One region of the Massilia scottii genome, then DNA from elsewhere that is predicted to be linked to it. Evidence: predicted binding sites of a transcription regulator. Region 1 holds the regulator's gene; each other region holds the start of a gene.

Evidence for each region. Region 1 encodes LexA, which represses DNA repair genes until DNA is damaged. Its sites were predicted from a motif close to ACTGTATNNNNATACAGT; they were not measured.
Region 2: a site for LexA is predicted at 5,023-5,040, ahead of imuA (translesion DNA synthesis-associated protein ImuA). Genes of this name have one in related genera too.
Region 3: a site for LexA is predicted at 2,399-2,416, ahead of RBA41_RS20855 (putative DNA modification/repair radical SAM protein). Genes of this name have one in related genera too.

Annotation. Positions count from the first base shown of each region.
Region 1 covers NZ_JAVCWM010000016.1:70,282-77,066, reverse strand. The annotation lists gene RBA41_RS21735 (replicative DNA helicase) at 1-828, opposite strand, end outside; gene rplI (50S ribosomal protein L9) at 971-1,423, opposite strand; gene rpsR (30S ribosomal protein S18) at 1,451-1,741, opposite strand; gene priB (primosomal replication protein N) at 1,776-2,069, opposite strand; gene rpsF (30S ribosomal protein S6) at 2,111-2,515, opposite strand; gene RBA41_RS21710 (DUF29 domain-containing protein) at 2,654-3,100, opposite strand; gene RBA41_RS21705 (DUF29 domain-containing protein) at 3,130-3,600, opposite strand; gene lexA (transcriptional repressor LexA) at 3,733-4,368, shown strand; gene RBA41_RS21695 (tetratricopeptide repeat protein) at 4,403-5,128, opposite strand; gene RBA41_RS21690 (cystathionine gamma-synthase family protein) at 5,223-6,461, opposite strand; gene purF (amidophosphoribosyltransferase) at 6,465-6,785, opposite strand, start outside.
Region 2 covers NZ_JAVCWM010000019.1:116,253-123,037, forward strand. The annotation lists gene yhhC (cyclophane-containing peptide 2OG-Fe(II) oxygenase YhhC) at 1-833, opposite strand, end outside; gene RBA41_RS23550 (radical SAM protein) at 830-2,044, opposite strand; gene RBA41_RS23555 (hypothetical protein) at 2,084-2,503, opposite strand; gene RBA41_RS23560 (Y-family DNA polymerase) at 2,887-4,368, opposite strand; gene imuA (translesion DNA synthesis-associated protein ImuA) at 4,298-5,005, opposite strand; gene RBA41_RS23570 (extracellular catalytic domain type 1 short-chain-length polyhydroxyalkanoate depolymerase) at 5,214-6,374, opposite strand; gene RBA41_RS23575 (hypothetical protein) at 6,368-6,490, opposite strand; gene RBA41_RS23580 (PRC-barrel domain-containing protein) at 6,715-6,785, shown strand, end outside.
Region 3 covers NZ_JAVCWM010000015.1:74,587-81,371, reverse strand. The annotation lists gene RBA41_RS20860 (putative bifunctional diguanylate cyclase/phosphodiesterase) at 1-2,225, shown strand, start outside; gene RBA41_RS20855 (putative DNA modification/repair radical SAM protein) at 2,431-3,663, shown strand; gene RBA41_RS20850 (UdgX family uracil-DNA binding protein) at 3,639-5,117, shown strand; gene RBA41_RS20845 (hypothetical protein) at 5,145-6,269, opposite strand; tRNA gene RBA41_RS20840 (tRNA-Arg) at 6,554-6,629, shown strand.

The sequences.
Region 1 (6,785 bases):
GCCGGTGCGCAGGCGGTGCTGGTCGAGCTGGCCGACAGAACCGAGCATACGCATGGCCAGCTGGGCGCCGCCCATCTCCATCGAGAAGATCGCGACCGGCAGGCCCGCTTCGATGGCCACGTTCTCGCCGATATTGACCGAGAACGCGGTCTTGCCCATCGACGGACGGCCGGCCACGATCACCAGGTCGCCCGGCTGCAGGCCGGACGTCATGCGGTCAAGGTCGATGAAGCCGGTCGGCACGCCCGTGATTTCGCTCTGGTTGTCGCGGCTGTAGAGTTCATCGATGCGCTCGACCACCTGGGTCAGCAGCGGCTGCACCGCGATCCAGCCTTGCGAGCCGCGCGCGCCCTGTTCGGCGATGGCGAAGATCTTGGACTCGGCTTCGTCGAGCATCTGCTTGACTTCCTTGCCCTGCGGGTTGAACGCATTGCCCGAAATTTCGTCGGCCACGGTGATCAGTTTGCGCAGCACGCCGCGGTCGCGCACGATCTCGGCGTAGCGCCGGATGTTGGCCGCCGACGGCGTGTTCTGCGCCATCGCGTTCAGGTACTGCAGGCCGCCCACGTCTTCGGCCTTGGCGATGTTGGTCAGCGCCTCGAACACGGTGATCACGTCGGCCGGTTTCGACTGGTTGATCAGCTTGACGATCTGCTCGAAGATGATGCGGTGATCGTAGCGGTAGAAGTCGTCCGCATGCATCATGTCGGCAATGCGGTCGAACGCGGCGTTATCGCGCAGCAAACCACCGATCACAGATTGTTCTGCTTCGATGGAATGGGGCGGGATGCGGAGTGCGTCGAGCTGCGGATCGGATGGTGCGTTCATGGCGCGAATTATACCTGCTTCGGGTCAACTGGCTGACATAATTGGGGGATTTTGGGCGTAAAAAAAGCCGGGAAGACCCGGCTTTTTTGTGGTTGTTATGCAAGCATGATACTTGCAAGGCAACTATATGAGGCAGTATGACTTAGGCAGCTTCGCCAACGACAGCGATGGTGATCTCGACAACGACGTCGGTGTGCAGGGCTACTGCAACAGCGTGTTCGCCTGTCGTTTTCAGCGGGCCGGTAGGCATGCGCACTTGCGCTTTTTCTACAGCGAAGCCAGCTTTCGTCAGCGCTTCAGCGATGTCGAAGTTGGTCACGGAACCGAACAGACGGCCATCGACGCCCGCTTTTTGAGCGATCGAGATGGTCATGCCGCCCAGCTTGTCGCCTTGAGCCTGGGAAGCGGCCAGCTTTTCAGCTGCTGCTTTTTCCAGTTCGGCGCGCTTGACTTCGAATTCAGCGACAGCCGATGCGGTAGCACGGCGAGCCATGCGTTGCGGGATCAGGAAGTTACGTGCGTAACCGTCTTTGACTTTAACAACATCGCCCAGGTTGCCGACGTTAACAACTTTTTCCAACAGAATGATTTGCATAGAGTTTCTCCAGTTTATCCGCAGCGATTAAGCGTGGTGCAGATCGGTGTATGGCAGCAGCGCGAGGTAGCGGGCGCGCTTGATTGCGGTGTCAACCTGGCGCTGGTAGTGCGCTTTGGTACCGGTCAGGCGTGCTGGCATGATCTTGCCATTTTCCTGGACGAAGTCTTTCAGGGTGTCTACGTCTTTGTAGTCGACCTGTTCAACGTTTGCTGCGGTGAAGCGGCAGAATTTCTTACGCTTGAACAGTGGGTTCTGTTGTTTGCGCTTTTCTTTAAGCTTGAGCTTGTTCTTGTCGAATTTTTTACCGAATGCCATTTGAGGCTCCTGTATCTAAAAATGTGCTGTCGCGTCAGGCGGCGGCACAGAAATCAATGATGTGAAACACCAGGCTTTTGCTGCTGCGGTTCTTCTTGGCCAAAAATCCCGTGAACTGATGCACGGCGCCCAATTCGGCCTGGCTGAATCGACCTGAAATCTCGCCCGCGGCAAGCGCGGTGATTTCAAATTCGACCAACCTGGCTACCCCTGCTTCCATCTGCTGCGAACTGTGCATCAGTGTGGCGGTCACGATCGGCACGCCGGCCGGGGTATAGCGCAATACGTCGCGCTCGCAAATCAGGGCTACGAACTGGAGTTGATTCACCGAGGTGAGGTCAAGTCAGGTTCAGGGATCCCGGTCAACAATTACGCTGCTGCGGCTGGAGCTGGCGCTGGAGCGGCTGCAGGAGCAGGGGCTTCAGTGCGGTGGCTCTTGGCTGCGTCTTCACGTTGTACCGATTTCATCATCGGCGACGGCGCGGTTTCAGCCTTCTTCATCTTAACGGTGAGGTGACGCAGCACGGCATCATTGAATTTGAACGCGGTTTCGAGTTCCACGAGGGTCTCGTTGTCGCATTCGATGTTCAGGCAGATGTAGTGCGCTTTTGGCAGCTTCTGGATCGAGTAAGCCATCTGACGACGGCCCCAGTCTTCAACACGGTGAACCGAACCGCCGCGCGTGGTTACGCTGGCTTTGTAGCGTTCGATCATCGCCGGGACTTGCTCGCTTTGGTCCGGGTGGACGATAAAAACGATTTCATAATGACGCATGCATAACTCCTTAGGGACGTTTAAACAAATGCCCACCTCGGCGTCAAGACGAGTGTGGGAAGGGAAAGCCGGCGATTATAGCGTGAAATAGAGCAACAATCAAGGGCGCATTGAGAAAGCTGTGCGATTGCGCGTCGTTCATGGCACGAAGTCGTCGTCGAGCAGTTGGGCCGGGGTGTAGGGTGGCTCCGGCGGGAAAGCGCTTTTCGGTAGCCGGGTTTCGATGGCCGCGCTACGCACGGCGTGCGCATACTCTTGTCGTGCCATGCGCTCGACCGCCCTGCTCAGGCTGGGACTGCGCTCCAGCAGCCGAGCAATTGCGCGGCGCTGCTCGTTGATGGTCGCCAGCCAGCTCGTCGACTTGCGCCGCGGCTGATACTGGCACTTGAGCAGGCGCATGATCAGAACGTGCAGCCGGCTACACAATTCCCTTTGATTGCGGCCGACCATTTCCTCAAACTCCTCCACAAGGTGTTCGACATCAAGGTGTTCAAAGTCCCTGGCGCGCAACAGCCTCACCTGTTGATCGATCCATTGGATCAGATCATCGTCGTAGTCAGCAAGTGGCACCCCGAGTCGATCCATGACCCGCCTCCTCTACCCTGTATTTCAGTTCACGGCCCCTCATCCGGCGAGTACGACGGCACGAAGTCGTCGTCGAGCAGCTGCGCGGCACTGTAAGGTAGCGCAGCCGGGAAGATGGACTCCGGCAGGCGTGTTTCCCAAGCGGCACGCCGGCGCGCTTCGGCATAGCGCCGCGCTGCTAGTTCGGGTATGTCGGCAACCAGACTGGGACTGTCGGCAATCAGCAATTCCACGCCAAAACGGGCGTCGTTCAGCTTGATGCACCAGTGCCGTGGCTTGTACCGTGGCCGCAACTGCAAACTGAGCAAGTACGCAGTGATATATTCAAGGTGCCCCTCGAGCTCACTCCGGTCGGCACGCACTGCGCCTTCAAGCTCGTCGATGAGGTTGTCGACATCAAGTAGCTCGAACTTTCCCATACGCAGCAACTCCGCCTGATCCTCAAGCCACAGCACAAAATCTTCCTCATAACCCACCCTTGGAACCTCAAGCCGATCCATGACTCACCTCCTCTGCTACTTGTTGGACAGCGCCCATCGCAAATAATTCGCCTGTTCGGCTAATTAACCCTTGCATTGCGCGAAATACTGTACAAAAATACAGTCTGTCCATATACACAGTCCCGCATACCGATGATCAAGCTCACTCCAAGGCAAGAACAAATCCTCAACCTGATCAAGGATGCGATCGAGAACACGGGCTTTCCTCCTACCCGTGCCGAGATCGCCAATGAACTGGGCTTCAAGTCGGCCAACGCGGCCGAAGAGCATCTGCAGGCGCTCGCGCGCAAGGGCGCCATCGAAATTTCGCCCGGCACCTCGCGCGGCATCCGCCTGATCGGCGCCAGCGTCGACGCCATTGCCATGCCGCCGCCGAACCTGCTCATGTCGCTGCCGCTGGTCGGGCGCGTGGCCGCCGGTTCGCCCATCCTCGCGCAGGAGCATGTGGAAGCGACCTACAGCGTGGACCCGGCGATGTTTTCGTCGCGTCCCGATTTCCTGCTCAAGGTGCGTGGGTGGTCGATGCGCGACGCCGGCATCATGGATGGCGACCTGCTGGCCGTCAAAAAGGTCGACAGCGCCAAGAATGGCCAGATCGTGGTGGCCCGCATCGGTGACGATGTCACCGTCAAGCGCTACAAAAAGACCGGCTCGCTGATCGAACTGCTGCCGGAAAATCCGGACTTCAAGGTGATCCACGTCGATCCCGCAACCGACGAGTTCGCGCTTGAAGGCCTGGCGGTAGGGTTGATGCGCAGCTGGAACTGAGCGTGCGGGCGCGGTTCCACTGCGCCCTTGCCGCCTAGTCGCCCTTGCGCGGCGCTGTCGCCGCCGCTTCGGTGACGATGCGGTTGTGTTCCTTGATGTAGGCGTCGGTGGCGGCACGCCACGCGCCGAAGTCGGCCAGCACCAGCTTGGCCGAGACCTTGGCGTTTTCGGCGATGCCCGCATACACGCCTTCCAGATACACGCGCGACTGCTCGGTTTCTTCCTTGGTCAGCAGGTCGGCCACATCCTTGGGAATGCGCTTGGTCAGCGGGCTGGCCTCGTTCAGGTTGCGCACGAAGCCGTTGTAGCAATCCTGCCAGGCCGCGACCTTGGCCGACACGCTCTCGATTTCTTCGTTCTGCTTCGACATGGCCGGAATGCGCGGCGCCGGGCAACGGAACTGGCCCGTTGTCAGGTCGGCGCCATCGTATTTGCCGATCCAGTAATCCAGGTCGGCACGGCGCGCATCGCGCTTTTTCATCATCTCCAGCGAGCCGGCCGCAGTCTTGTTACCCTTGGCGGCGGACTTCTTGAACCAGGCTTCGGCCTTGGCCAGGTCGACCGTGCCGGCCTCGCCGTAAAAATACATCTCGCCCATGTGCAGCTGGGCTTCGGCGTTGCCGGCGTTGGCCAGCTTGGTGTACAGCTGCAGCGCTTGCGGATAAGCCTTTTTCGCGAACAGGGCGTTGGCGTTGGCCAGCTCGTCCGCGTGCGCCACGCCGGCGAGCATCAAGCCCAGGCAGAACAGGTATTTCTTCATCGCGTGTAGGACCTTGTATTTGTACGAACCATGTGGACAAACCCGCATCGTCACCAGATGACATGACAGGGCGGCGCGCGCCGTCCTGCCCCGTTCAATCCAGCGCGGAGCGGAAGTCGTCGAGCAAGTCAGCCGTGTCTTCGATGCCGACCGACACCCGGATCAGCGATTCGGCGATGCCCATGCTGGCGCGCCGCTCGGCGCCCATCTCGTAGAAGATGGTGTGCGAGACGGGAATGACCAGGGTGCGCGTATCGCCCAGGTTACTGGCGGAGATACCGAGCTTGAGGCGATTGAGGTAATCGAAGCAATCGATGCCGTCTTTCAGTTCAAAGCTCAACAGCGAACCGTAAGCCTTGAACAGATCGCTCGCCAGCGCGTGCTGCGGATGCGATGCCAGGCCCGGGTAATACACCGCCGCCACGCGCGCGTCGGCTTCGAGCATGCGCCCGACTGCCAGCGCATTGGCCGAAGCGCGCTCCATGCGCAGCGCCAGCGTTTCCGCCCCCACCGCGATGTGGTGAGCCGCTTCCGGCGCCAGCGAGGCGCCGAAGTCGCGCAGGGCCTTGGCGCGCAACTGCGCCATGCCCCACTGCGCCGGCGCATTGCGCTTGTAGTTGGCCGCAATGTTCGGGAACGCGCTCCAGTCGTATTCGCCGGTATCGGTCAGGCTGCCGCCAAGCGCATTGCCGTGGCCTCCGATCGACTTGGTCAGCGCATTGACCACCAGCCCCGCACCGACCGTTTTAGGCCGGAACAGGTAGGGCGACGTCATGGTGTTATCGACCACGAACAGAATGCCGCGTTCCCTGCACAGCCGGCCGATGCGCGCCAGGTCCGCCACCTGCGTGCGCGGGTTGGCGATGGTTTCGACGAACACCAGGCGCGTGGCCGGCGTGAGCGCGGCTTCGACGTTGGCCACGTCGGTCGCATCGGCAAACGCCACCTCGACGCCCTGCCCGGCCGCCGTTTGCCACAGGCTGTTGGTGTTCCCGAACAAGAACGACGACGACACAATGTGGTCGCCGGCGCGCAGCAGCGCCTGGAACACGGCGCCGATGGCCCCCATCCCGGTCGCAAAGCACAAGGTCGATACGCCGTCTTCCATCTGCGTGATCTTGTCTTCGAGCGCGGAGATGGTCGGATTGCCCTGGCGGCCGTAGCGAAAGCCCGGCTCCTTCCCCTGGAACACCGACGCCAGCTGGCGCGCGTCGTTGTAGCCGAAGGTCACCGAGGTGTGAATCGGCTTGTGCAGCGACCCATGCTCGATCGGCTTTTGCCGGTCGTTGTGCAGGATGGTCGTGGTGAAGCCGTAGCTTTTCTTCTCGCTCATCAGTTACTCGGCGGTCGCCAGGTTCAGGTTCAGCTGGGTGCGCGCCGCATCTTCGGCCGGTGCGGCTTTCGGATTGTGGCGCGCGAATTCCAGCCGGTCCAGATACGCGGGCGTGACGTCGCCAGTCACGTACACGCCGTCGAAGCAGGATGCCTCGAAGCTGGTCAACGCCGGGTTCACGTCCGAGATCGCGCGCTTGAGCGCATCGACGTCCTGGTACACCAGGGCGTCGGCCGTGATCTCGCGGCAGACTTCCTCGGTGCTGCGGCCGTAGGCGATCAGTTCATCGCGGGTCGGCATGTCGATGCCGTACACGTTCGGGAA
Region 2 (6,785 bases), on a different contig from region 1:
GGGGCGACCGTGGCCGTGGCGGCGAACCCTTCTGTTCCATACACGCTGTGCAGCAAGCCCGCCAGGCGCACCTCGAGCGGCGCGCCCCAGCGGTCGAGGATGCGCTCGACGCCCTTGAGGTGATCGAGAAAGCTGCCATCGGAGTGGGCAACCGTCGCGGCGCCCTGCTGCCGCAGGAAGGCGAGCACCTGTTCGCGTTGCGGCATGGCGACGTGCCTTGTCATCGCCGGGCTCGGACGGTCGTCCGCCCAGAACGAGAAGATCACGGTGTAGCGTGCCCAGTCATTGACCCGGGCGACGGCGTGGAATGACCGGTCCGACATCTCGAAGCCGACGGCCCGGTTGTGGGCGGGCTCGATCACCGAATGCAGCGCCCCGATATCGTTCCCCGCAAGAAGCAATAATTCACCGCCGCGCTCCGGTTGCCAGCCGCGGTTGAGCTGGACCAGCAAACGATGGGTTTCGCGCTCGCCGAGCGGCTCGTCGGTGTGAATGCCGATGGTTTGGCCGGACACCAGCTTATGCGCCGTCACGCTGGCCCGGCCGCTCATCTTGCGCTTGAAAGCGCTGGCGTAGCGCGTCGTGATCGCCGCCAGCGTTTCCGGAGCGAACAGGATGCGGCACTCTTCCGGCATCGACGTAGCCGTCAAGTCCAGCTCGTACTGCTCGAAGAAGGACGCGGTATGCAGGCGCCAGCGCGCGCCTGTTTCCATCCATGCCAGCAGGTTCTCCGCCAACCGCTCCGGCAGCGTGCCGTCGCGGAAAAAGTGAGGGAATGGAGCGTGCGCCGTTTCGCCCGGGACCAGCCGTTCGGCAAGTTCCGCCGGGCTCATGCTGCTACTCTGACGGCTTCCAGCGCGCCGGCCGGCGCGACGATCGTCATGTCGGCAAACAGCCGCGCCGACATGTGCGCAAGTATCGCCTTGATGTCCTCGCAATAGACGGTCGGGTTGTCGAAGCGCCGCGCGGCCGACCAGCGCTGGCCCACATGTCCGCCGCCGCAGGTCATCCGGTGCTGGCAACGCTGGCACGTCTTCGGCAGCGTCAGCGACGCCTGCAGCACCTCGCGCCACAGCGGATCGCTCTGGATGTCCTGCAGGCCGTTATGAAACACATCGATGCGGGTGCGCGTGAAACTGTCGCCGGCCGTGCGCAGCACGTCCAGCGGCTCGATGGCGCCGTCGGTCGCCAGCGTGCTCGTTGTGTTCGGCCCGAAGCCGATCGACTCGATCCGGCTTTCTTCGCCCAGCAGGCCGCGCACCAGGGTGTCCAGCAGCCGGATGCGCACGCCACGGTCGAGCCAGGTATCCCACCAGGCATCGAACAGGCCGATGTAAAAGGCGGCGATCGATGCCGGCGCGTCTTCATGGGTCGCATCCGGCACCAGGACGTCGAAATCGCTGGCGCCCAGATCCTCGGCGAAGAAGCGCACCAGTTCGCGCGGGTCGGACGCTGGTTCGCACACGCTGAGAAAGCCCGGTTCGACGCCGGCCGCGCGCAGTTGCCTCACGCCCGCGAGAATGGCGTCGAAACTGCCCTGGCCACGAAAGCCGATGCGGCGGCTGTCGTTGACGGCGCGCGGCCCGTCCAGGCTGACGGTGACCCCGACATTCCAGCGCTGCAGGAGCGACGCCCAGTGCGCATCGACCAGCACGCCATTGGTGGTCACCGCCAGCTTGAGCTGGCAACCGTGCGTCGCTTCCAGCTCACGCAGCTTGGCGCACAGCGCCTCGAAGCGTGCCGCACCGAACAGCAAGGGTTCGCCGCCGTGGAACAGGATGAAGAACGTCTTCAGCGCATGCTGGCGGATATGCTCGCCAAGCCGCATGAGAAAGGCATCCTCGGCTTCCAGGGTCAGCCGTTTTGGCGCGTCGAGCACGCTTTTATCGCGAAACCAGTAGCAGTAAGTGCAGGCCAGATTGCACCTGGCGGCGAGCTTGACCAGAATGTAGCTTGAGACGACCGATGATGTCGCCGTATCGTTGTTGGACAGGCAGTCGTAGAATGCCTTGAAGCGCTGCTGGGGCGCGTGGGTCACGAACATAGCGATGTCTCCCTCTACGGCGGGCAAGCCCGCCTTGCGTCATGGGCGCGTGGTTAAACGGTTGAGCACGCCGGCGTCGATGCCGGGGCTCACCACAGGAGAAAGCCCGGGTTGGGCGGGGTTGGCTATGCCGGGAATGAGCGGGCCGGGGTTGATCACAGGGTCGAGCAGATCCTGGGCAGGGTTGGCCAGGGCCCGGTCCCGGTCGTAGTACTTGTCGTAGCCGGGGCTGGTGCGGTCGAAGCCGCGGTCGTAGGCGGCCACCATCCCCTGGGGCGTCGTAAGGCCGCCCCTGGTCAGGCTGTCGAGCAGGCCGGACAAGCCCGGCTTCGTCGATTTCAGCTCGACCGACATGCCAAACTCGCTGCGAAGGCGTGCCAGGGTTTCCGGATTGATATTTTGAAGGGTGCGCGCGTCCAGAACAACGCGCTCTTCCCCGGATTCGTTCTCTTCTGCCATAACGTCCTCCTGTGGTGAAGTGATGTTTCGAAGACAGCAGAATCGATCCTACGCCGGAACGGGGCCGCATCAATGCTATCGATTGTGCTAGTACCGAAACGCTTGCCACACATTCCCGGCGCGCCATCGAGCCGTCGACCTGCCGACGGCATGACAGCGTCACTGGCGAATCGTCCGGATGCCGGGCACGTGCGTTGCGCGCTGCCGGACCGTCTGGCGCATCGAGCGGCGGCTCGAAGGCAAGCGGCCGTGAGGCGGCGATGTGACGGCACCGTCACGTGAGGGCGGCTGCCATGAACGCCGATGACTTGCCGCCTGCTCCTTGTGCGCCATCAGTGGGCAAGATCGTCAGCACCGGATGGCGGCCCTTCGCATGGGCGCCCTCAGCCGAACAAGCCATGCAGGAACCAGCGCGGCGCGCTATCGCCATCGGTGCCGGCGATGCGTTCGCGGTAGACCCAGTAATGGGCATGATCCTGCCCTTGCGCAATGAAATAATCGCGCGTCTGCGACTGGCTCCACCAGCCCGCCTCGATCCGCTCGGGGGTCGAGGCCATGCGCAGGGGCGAGCCGTAAAACGGCCGGTGATCGCGCATCAGCAGCGCCACCGGCTTGGCCAGCAGCCAGGCCGGGCGCGGCAGGCTGAGCACGTCCGGCGGCAATTGCGGCTGCTGCTGCGCCGTGCGCCGCTCCTGCTGCACCGGCACCCAGCGGTTCGCCAGCTCGGGCCGGTAATCAGCGCGCGGAGCCGCCTGCAGCACATTCTCGGGGCCGAGGCGCGCCACCAGCAGTTCGAGCATGCGCCACTGGTCCTGCTCGCTGCCGCCGGGCTCGGGAAACAGCGACTCGCTCGGCACGGCCATGGCCTGCACCTCGGGCGCTTCGAGCACCAGGCCGATCACGTGCGCTTCCAGGGTCAGGCTGCCCAGGCGCTCGCGCAGCAGGCGCACCAGATGGTCGTCGCGCCAGGTCGGCTCGGCCAGGATGATGTCGAGCACGGTCGGCGGCCGCGCCACCCGGCCGCGCTCGTGTTCGAGCAGCAGCACGATGCGCCCCACCGCCAACTGGTGCGCGCACAGCCAGCCCGTCATTTGCAGCAGCAGGCTGTGGGCGCCGGCCAGCAGGGCGTCGGCCTGCTCGACCCGGTCGAACAGTTCAAGCCGGGCCTGGAAGGTGGTGGGCGCGGCGATCCAGTCGAACAGCTCGGCCGTCATGCCGTAGGCGGCATCGAGCACGCCCAGCAAGGCGCCGCCGCAACGGCGCTGCAAGCCCGGACGCGGCAGGCGCCGCAGCTGGCCCAGCGACAGGCAGCCGATGCCTTCTAACCAGGCGGCAAACGGGCGCGCCGGCAGCGGCAAGGCGGCCGGCAGCCGGTCCAGGCGGCGTTTGAGCGATGCCATGCCGAGCGCGTGGCCGGCGCCGCCGCGCGCCAGCAGCCAGGCCCCGCGCGCCGTCGGCGCGCAGCTGAGGCGGGCACTGAAGCCGAGCGCGCGCACGCTGGCGCGGATGCGCCGGCACAGCGCGCGCACCCCGCCGAACAGGCGCAGGCTGGCCCCCACGTCCATCAGCAAGGTCGCTTCCTCGGCCAGGGCGACCTGGGGCGTGTACTGCAGCAGCGCCATGGCCACCGCCTGCAGGGCCGCGGCCTCGCGCGCGGGCTCGCGCTCGTGCAGGCGCGCTTCGGGCAGCAGCATCAGCACCCCGCCGCGGCGCATGCCCTCGCGCACCCCGCCCGCCTGCGCCAGTGGCGAGGCGGCCAGCACGCGCTCGTGTTCCAGCACGACGCTGGCGGCCTCAGCCGACCAGTGCGGGCTGAATACGTCGAGCGGTAGCCGGGGCAGGCAGAGGCCGATCCAGAGTCGCATGGCGCTGCAGTAAAGAAGGAGTCAGGGGCAGGAACAGGGGCGCGTCGCGCTGCGGTCCCCGGCGTTTGACGAAACCGATGTCGAGTCCGCCGAGCGCCGGACGCAGGCTCAGGCGCAGCGGCGCCGGCGAGGCATCCTGGGCCGCCGCGAGCGGGCGCAGCAGGAAGAACAGAGCCTCGCCGCACTGGGCCGCCAGATGCAGGCGGCGCAGCGCATCGGGACGCGCATGGCTGGCCCAGAACAGCAGCGCGCCGCAACTGCCGCTGCGCAGCACCTGCTCGGCCGCCCACAGGGCATCGGCATTGCGCGCGCTGCGCACCCAGATCATCTGGGAGGGCGGCAGCCCGAGCGCGGCCAGCGCCAGCGCCTGGGGTGGATGGGGTGGCTGCAGCAGCACGATGCGGCGCTCGGCCACCTTGGCCAGGGCTGGACGCAGCAGGCGCAATTCGCCGATGCCGCTTTGCTGCAGCAGCAGCTCGACCAGGCAGCCGCTGGGCCAGCCGCCGCCGGGCAACTGGGGCGACAGGGTGGGATGGCCGCTGTCGACACAGCGCGTGCCGGCGTGGGCCAGCTGGGAAGCGCGCCACAGGGCGGGATGCAAGGTCTCGGGCGCGGCAAGGAAATCAGGGGAGCTCATGGTCGGATCAACAAAGTACTGTATATTTATACAGTACTCTCTGACTGCCAATTTGGCAAGGCCTATCGTGCGCCTACAACCGGGGTCAGACCTCTGATTAGAAATTTTTCCAGCCAAGCATCATCGATGCAGGACACGATTCCTCTTTAGAAAGATTGGATTTGCATGAATGAACAGGTGCGCATCATTGTCCAGAAACAAACCAAGGTCAACGCCGGTGCTTGCCGAAGAAATCGACCAGCATCTTGCTGGCATCCGGCCCCGCCGCCGAATTGAACGACAGGCGCGCGTCGCCCCCGCTCCAGGCATGCTGCAGCTGGGCGATCTGGGCCACGCGCAGCATCAGCTTGCGTCCGCGATACACATCGTGCACCTGATGCGGCAAGCCGCCGCGCCCACCGGCCTTGTGCGCCACCCGCACCGGCGTCGCCGCCGGCAGATCATTGATCAGCATCGCCTGGCGCCGCAAGTGCACCTGGTTGACCGGCCGAACCACGCGGTCGTCATCGCCCTGGATCAGGATGGTCGGCATGGACGGAAACCCGGGACGCCGTTCGAGCACCTCGGCGATGGCGCTGTCGACCCGCGCGCCGTTACCGTGTTGCATGACCCCAAGCGCCCCGACCGTGCTGTGCCCTGCGCCATACAGGGGCCCCGAATGCAGCCCCAGCCCGGCGAACAGCTCCGGATGGTTGAGCGCGACGATATTGGCCATGCCCGCTCCCGCCGACATGCCGCAGATGAACACCCGCGAGCGGTCCAGGCCGTACGCGGCCAGCACCTGGCCGATCATGCCGACAATCACCGGCACGTCACCCCCGCCCTGCTGGGTGGCGCGGTCATACCATTTCCAGCAGCGGTGCGGATGGGCGCTGAGCGATTGCTGGGGATACAGCACCGCGTAGCCGGCCTTTTGCGCCATCTGGTTCATGCGCGTGCCCTGGGCAAACTGGGTGGCGCTCTGCTCGCAGCCGTGCAGCATGACGATCAGCGGCCAGCCCGAGGGCGGCGCCGCGCCATCGGGCAGATACAGCCAGTAACTCATCGTGCGCAGCACCTGTCCTGACTGGCCGGCGTAGCGCGCGGTGAGCCACTTGCCCGGCGCTGGCGCGTCTTTGAGCAATGCTGCCGGCGCGGCGCGCGGCGCTGGTTTGGGTTTCGGCGTGGGTGCAACCGTGGAGGCGGCTCTGGGCTTCGGGGTGGGCCTGGGAGCGGTTGCCGAGGCCAGTTTCGGTGCCGGTTTGGCGCGTGCCTTGGGCGCCGGTTTGGGCGGCGCGAACAGCGCCGTGAGCAGGCGCGCCGCCGAGCGTTGCTGCTTTTTACCCACGCGCATCAGGCTGCGCAGCAAGGGGGCGCTGGACTTTACCATCGCAAACGCACCATCACGCGCTGGTGCAGGCGCGCCCACAGGATGGCCGCGGACGAGCGGGTCGGCATCGGTTTGCCGAGCGGGCCGGCGTGGGTGCAACGTGCATTGACGATCATGGTGATGGGCTCCTTTCAGCCAGCATAGCGTGCCCCCACGGCGCCGCTCCGTGCGTTGTGCCGCTTAGCGGGTCCGATGAGCAAAAAAGCAACATCGGCGGGCGACGCGTGCGCGCCGACACCATTGAGGCACATCAAAGAACCGCTTGCGCAAAAACCTAGTCTGTTTGCATAAGGACCGCGATCGGCGAGGTCCGCACACCCAAAAATATCAGGAGAACGAGATGAATTACACAGAGCGCGACAAATATGGCATATACAAGGGCAGCGTCGGTCCGGGCCCTGCCCTGATGGG
Region 3 (6,785 bases), on a different contig from region 1:
TACTGTCGCCGGCCGCTTCCGCCGCCGAGCCGTCCGCCTCTTTCGGCGAGGCCGATATCCCCGCGCTGCCGCGCATCCTGCTGATCGACGACGAGCCGCGCCTGCTGTCGGCCCTGCACGACCTGCTGCGCGACCGCGGCTTCGAACTGGTAACGGCCAAGAGCGGCGCCGAAGCGCTGGCGCAGCTGAGCGCGCGCCGCTTCGACCTGGTCCTGCTGGACCTGCGCCTGCCCGACATGAGCGGGCACGAGATCATGGACTTCATCAACGAGCGCGACATCGATGCCGACGTGATCGTGATGAGCGGCGACGTCGGCATCGAGGCGGCCATCGGCGCCCTCAAGCGCGGCGCCTACGATTACCTGCGCAAGCCGTACAGCCGCGAAGAGATGCTCAAGACGGTCGGCAATGCGCTGCAGCAGCGCAGCCTGACCATGGCCAACGAGCGCATCGCCTCGCAGCTGGAAAACTCCGAGAAGCTGTACCGCTACCTGGTCGACAGCTCGCCCGACATCATCTACACCCTCAACCACGAGGGCCGCTTCACCTTCATCAACGACCGCGCCTTCCAGTTGCTCGGTTTTGCGCGCGAAGACCTGATCGGCCAGCACTACACAATCCTGGTGCACGATGAAGACCTGGAGCGCGCGCGCTACGCCTTCAACGAGCGCCGGGTCGACGAGCGCGCTTCGCGCAATGTCGAACTGCGCCTCAAATGCCATGCGCGCGCCGGCCAGAACCGGGCGTTCAACACGACCCTGATGACGATCTCGCTCAATTCGATGGGCATGCATGTGCCGGATCACGACGTCAAGAAGCTCGAGTTCTACGGCACCTACGGCGTGGCGCGCGATATCACCGACCGCAAGCGCGCCGAAGAAGTCATTTCGTACCAGGCTTACCACGACATCCTGACCGACCTGCCGAACCGCATGCTGTTCAAGGACCGCCTCGGCTTGGCCATCATCCAGGCCAAGCGCAAGCTTACCGAGCTGGCCGTGATGTTCATCGACCTCGATCGCTTCAAGCTGGTGAACGACACGCTCGGCCACGTCAAGGGCGACGAGCTGCTGCAGCAGGTCGCGCTGCGCCTGAAGCAATGCCTGCGCGATGGCGACACCCTGGCACGCCAGGGCGGCGACGAATTCACCATCGTGCTGCCGGAACTGGCGGGACGCGGCGAAGCGAAGGCGATCGCCGAAAAATTCCTCACCTGCCTGCACCTGCCGTTCGACCTCGATGGGCACCAGGTGCACGTGTCGGCCAGTATCGGCATTGCGATCTATCCGGGCGACGGCGAGTCGATCGACGAGCTGCTGCGCCACGCCGACATCGCCATGTACCAGGTCAAGGCGCTGGGCAAGAACGGCCACAGTTTTTATCACAACTCGATGCTCGACGTGTCGCACCAGAAGATCGCGCTGGAACAGAGCCTGCGCAAGGCGCTCGAGCAGAACGAGCTGGAAATGTACTACCAGCCGCAGATCGACGTGATCACCGGCCGCATCATCGGCGCCGAAGGGCTGATGCGCTGGAACCATCCGCAGCGCGGCGTGCTGACCGCGAACGAGTTCCTGCCGTTCGCCGAAGACAATGGCCTGATGCTGCCGATTTCGGACTGGATGCTCGACGCCTTGTGCCGCGATATGCTGGTGTGGAACGAGAACGGCGGCGAGGCGATCCGCCTGTCGCTGAATTTGTCGCCGCAATACCTGGACCGCGGCGACTTTTTCGAGAAGATGCGCGGCGCGCTGCTGCGCTACGGGATTTCGCCGGCGCAGATCGAGGTCGAGATCACCGAGAATATCTGCATCCGCAATCCGCAATACGCGATCGAACAGTTGAACAAACTGTGCCAGCTGGGGGTGTCGGTGGCGATCGACGATTTCGGCACCGGGTATTCGTCGCTGTCCTACCTGCACCGCTTCCCGATTCACACGATCAAGATCGACCAGTCGTTTGTGAAGGAAATCCACGACGAGCAAGGGCATTATCCGGTCATCCTGGCGATCATTTCGATCGCGCGCGGCCTGGGCCTGCACCTGATCGCCGAAGGCGTGGAAACCGAGGTGCAGGCGCGCTACCTCAAGTCGAACGGCTGCCTGACCATGCAGGGTTACCTGTTCCATCATCCGATCTCGCTGGGCAGCTTCCTGGAAGTGCTGCAGGAGCAGGAAGTGCAGCTGGCCGCTTCCCTGGCCACGCCCAAGGCCAAGCGGGCCTGATTGCCGGCTTGCGGCGACTGCGGGCCGGTCGCTGTGTGGCGGCAACAATGCTAACTTGCAATATTATTAACACTTCCCCATGAGCGGACTGGCGCGGCGCCGCAACACGGCGTCATCATCTGCAGACCGGCGGCGCATACCGCGTGCGCCCGTCCGTGGGAATGATGTAATATACTGTATATGCATACAGTTGAGCGCCAAGCCCATGGAACTGACCGACAAGCTGGAAATCCTCGCGGATGCCGCAAAATACGATGCCTCCTGCGCCAGCAGCGGCGCGCCCAAGCGCACTTCCGAGGGCAAGGATGGCATCGGCGCCACCAATGGCATGGGCATTTGCCACAGCTACACGCCGGACGGGCGCTGCGTCTCCCTGCTCAAGATCCTGCTGACCAATTTCTGCGTCTACGACTGCCAGTATTGCGTCAACCGCCGCACTTCCAACGTGCCGCGGGCACGCTTTTCAGTCGATGAAGTGGTCAAGCTGACGGTCGATTTTTACCTGCGCAACTATATCGATGGCCTGTTCCTCAGTTCCGGCATCATCCAGTCGGCCGACTACACCATGGAGCAATTGGTGGCCATCGCGCGGCAGTTGCGTGAAGTACACAATTTTCGTGGCTACATCCACCTCAAGACCATTCCCGACGCCGACGCCGCCCTGATCGCCGCCGCCGGCAAATACGCCGACCGCCTCAGCGTCAACATCGAACTGCCGACCGAGGGCAGCATCACGCGCCTGGCGCCCGAAAAAAGCGTGCATACCATCAAGCTGGCGATGGGTTCGATCCGCCGCAAGCTCGACGAAAAGGCCGAGGAGCCGCGCGCGCCCAAGTTCGCGCCGGCCGGGCAGAGCACGCAGATGATCGTCGGGGCCGACGCCAGCGACGACCAGACCATCCTGAACACGGCCGAAACCCTGTACGGCAGCTACAAGCTCAAGCGCGTCTACTATTCGGCCTTCAGCCCGATTCCGCAAAGCCCGGACAGCGTGCCGCTGGCGCCGCCGCCCATGCAGCGCGAGCACCGGCTGTACCAGGCCGACTTCCTCATGCGCAGCTACGGCTTCAACGCGGCCGAACTGCTGCCGGCGGCCGGCAACCTGGCGCTCGACATCGATCCCAAGCTGGCCTGGGCCCTGGCGCACCGCGAGCATTTCCCGATGGACTTGAACATGGCCGAGGAATCGATGATCGCGCGCGTGCCCGGCATTGGCCTGCGCAACGCCAAGCGCCTGGTGGAGCTGCGCCGCCTGCGCCGCATCCGCTACGCCGACCTGACCCGCCTGCGCTGCAGCATGAAAAAAATCGCGCCCTTCATCGTCACGGCCGACTACCGTCCGGCCTCGGACACCACCGCGTCCGAGGTACTGCGCCGCTCGATGGCCGAGCATTCACCACGGCAGCTGGATTTATGGGCGGAATTGCAGGCGGCGTAAGCGCGGCCGCGTCCGCCGCGGCCGGGCGTCCGGTACTGGTCCATTCCTTCGACCAGTGGCGCCACGCCGCGCGCGACTTGCTGGCGCACAAGGTGCCGCCCCACGCGGTGCAGTGGATTTCGCACAAGGATGATGGCGATCTGTTTTCGCAGGGCGCGGAACCGCAGGCGCCGGAGGCTGTCCAAACGGACAGCAAGTCCACCATGCGCATTCCGCGCCAGCTGATGGACATGCTGCAAAGCGCGGCCTGCTGCCGCGTGCCGAACCGCTGGGCGTTTTTATACCTGGTGCTGTGGCGCTGGCAGCAGGGCGAAAAAGACGTGCTCTCGGCCGCCGACGAAGATGGCGCCCGCCTGCACGCCATGGTCAAGGCGGTGCACCGCGAGGAGCACGACATGCACGCATATATCCGTTTCCGCGAGCGCCGCGAAGATGCCGGCCCGCCCCGTTTCGTCGCCTGGTTCGAACCGGCCCACGACGTGCTGCCGCAGGTGGCGCGCCACTTCGCCAGCCGCATGGGTAAGGTCACGTGGATGATCGCCACGCCCGAAGCCAGCGTGCTGTGGGATGGCGCCACCCTGCACAGCACCGGCCCGCTGATGCGCGGGCCGGAAGACATCGACGACGCCGGCGAAGCCCTGTGGCTGACGTACTACCGCAGCATCTTCAACCCGGCCCGCCTCAACGCCGACCTGATGCATGGCCACATCCCCACGCGTTTCTGGAAGAACCTGCCCGAGGGCGCGGTGGTGCCCGAGATGGTGTCGCAGGCCGCTGCCGGCGCGCGCAAGGTGGGCCAGACGCACAGCGTTGGGCAGCGCGGCGGCACCGTCATTCCCATCAGTGCCGACAAGGCCCAGCCGCAGCGCGACGCGCCCAGCACGCTCGACCAGTGCCGCCGCTGCGAATTGTGGCAGAACGCGACCCAGGCGGTCGGCGGCGTCGGCCCGGTCGAAGCGCGCATCATGCTGGTGGGCGAGCAGCCGGGCGACCAGGAAGACCTGGCCGGCCTGCCGTTCGTCGGCCCGGCCGGGCAGCTGCTCGACCGGGCCATGGCCAAGGCCGAGCTGGACCGGCGCACGATCTACCTCACCAATGCCGTGAAGCACTTCAAATGGGAGCCGCGCGGCAAGCGGCGCATGCACAAGACGCCGGCCCAGCGCGAGGTCGACGCCTGCAGCTACTGGCTCGGCAGCGAGCTGGAGCAGGTCCAGCCGGAGGTCGTCGTTGCCCTGGGCAGTACCGCGCTCAAGGCGGTGACGGGCAATCCGCACGCCACGCTCAAGGACGTGCTGGGCAAACCGTTCATGCACGAGGGGCGCTGGGTGGTGGTGGTGTATCACCCGTCCTACATCCTGCGCGTGCCGGGCGAGGACATGAAGACGCAAGCGTTCGGCGTGATGGTCGATGGCTTTCGCCAGGCGCGCGAACTGGCGGCACCAGCGGCACCTTGATGACGCGCTGGTGCCAGGTGCGGACCGTTACGCCGTCGGCCGCACGCCGCCCGCATGGGCGCCGACGCAACGCATCAGCGCATGGCTGGCTGCATAACACGCGATAACGACGCATCCCACGAGCACATAACAAAGCGGCCCCGGCTGCTGCATCAGGCGGTGGCCGAACAGGTCGGCACCGACGGCGGTGACCAGCATCATCAAGGGAAAATGAAACAGAAAGGCCACGCTGGCGCTGTCGGCCAGATGGCGGTTCAGCCTGGCAAAGAAGGATGGCGCCGCCCCATCCACCCTGGAGGGCATCGGGCTGCGGTAGAGCACGGCAGCAACCGCGGCAAATCCTGTGCCGACGAGCACGTACTTCCAGAGCATCAGCATCTGTCCCCATGGCACCGGCAGCAGATCGGTGCGGGCACCAGCCAGGCGCGAAAACAGGAGGGCCGCAGCCAGCAAGGCCCAAGCCGCCACCGGATGGAGGAGAGGCCGCTGCCACGGTCCGTGCAGCCCGACGCCCACGCCCAGCATCCAGATCGTCAGCCAGGGCCAGAATGTCGGCGGCATCCACACCACCAGGCCGAGCAGCAGTGCGGCGCCCATCGCCACGCTCCACGGTTTGCCGCTGCGCCACGCATGCCGCAGCAAGACCAGCAGGCAGCATGACCACCACAAGAAGGCGTACAGGTACAGCATGCCGTTGCTGCCGAAAGTCGGCACCAGCACGGGTTGCAGCATGAACAGGTTGCCGAAAAAGGCACTCCAGCTCAGCGTTACCGTACTAAAGTCGGGAAAGTCCGAATACACGCCCGACTCGTTGAGAAAATGCGCGCCGGCCAGGTCGAGCAGGCCGCCCAGGACCAGCAGGGGCAACAGCGCCAGGTGCGAGCGCCACCAGCGGCCCAGCAGGGCAAGTTCTCCCTGCGCCCGCGGCTTGTCTCGCAGGATCAGGCCGGCGAAAATGCCGTTGATGACGAAGAACACCGCAAAGGATTCGTGCCCCAGTCCGGTGAGGAAATAAAACACCTGATCGACACGGGACTTGTCGGTCAGGGCATTGTAGTCGACCAACATGAGGAAGCGGACGTGGTACAGGAGCGCCATCAAGGCGCTGATCCACAGCGACATGTCGAGGAATGATGCAAAGCGTCTATTCATTTTGCGCTCCTTCATAGGGCCCGGACGTCAGCCCAGCGGCCTATTGTCGATGCATGTGATCGACTGTAGTTTGTGGGCCGACAAAGACGCGGGCCTCTGCCGCATCAACGTAGTGACAGTCTGCAATCCGGAACACCGATTGACGCCGGGCGCGGCGCCATGGTGAACCGTGGATCAGGGGGCAAGATGGCGAACGGATCGAAAACCCTTGGGTACGGGGCGGGCGGGAGCTATAATGCGTGCGACCGTTCAGGTCGTCAAAGCGTCCGAATCGGACCAGAAATGCGGCTGTAGCTCAATGGATAGAGTATTGGCCTCCGAAGCCAAGGGTTGTGGGTTCGATCCCCGCCAGCCGCACCAATAAGTCAATCAGCGTTTTTCGCTTTCATTTTGCAGTCCCGCGGCCCTCGCATCTCCGGCCGGCTACCTGCTCTTCACAGAGCAGTTCCATTCCCTTGACCAGTCAGTTTCGGTCTGCCAACGTCAACATATGCGCTGCATTCCTGGATTGCTCAG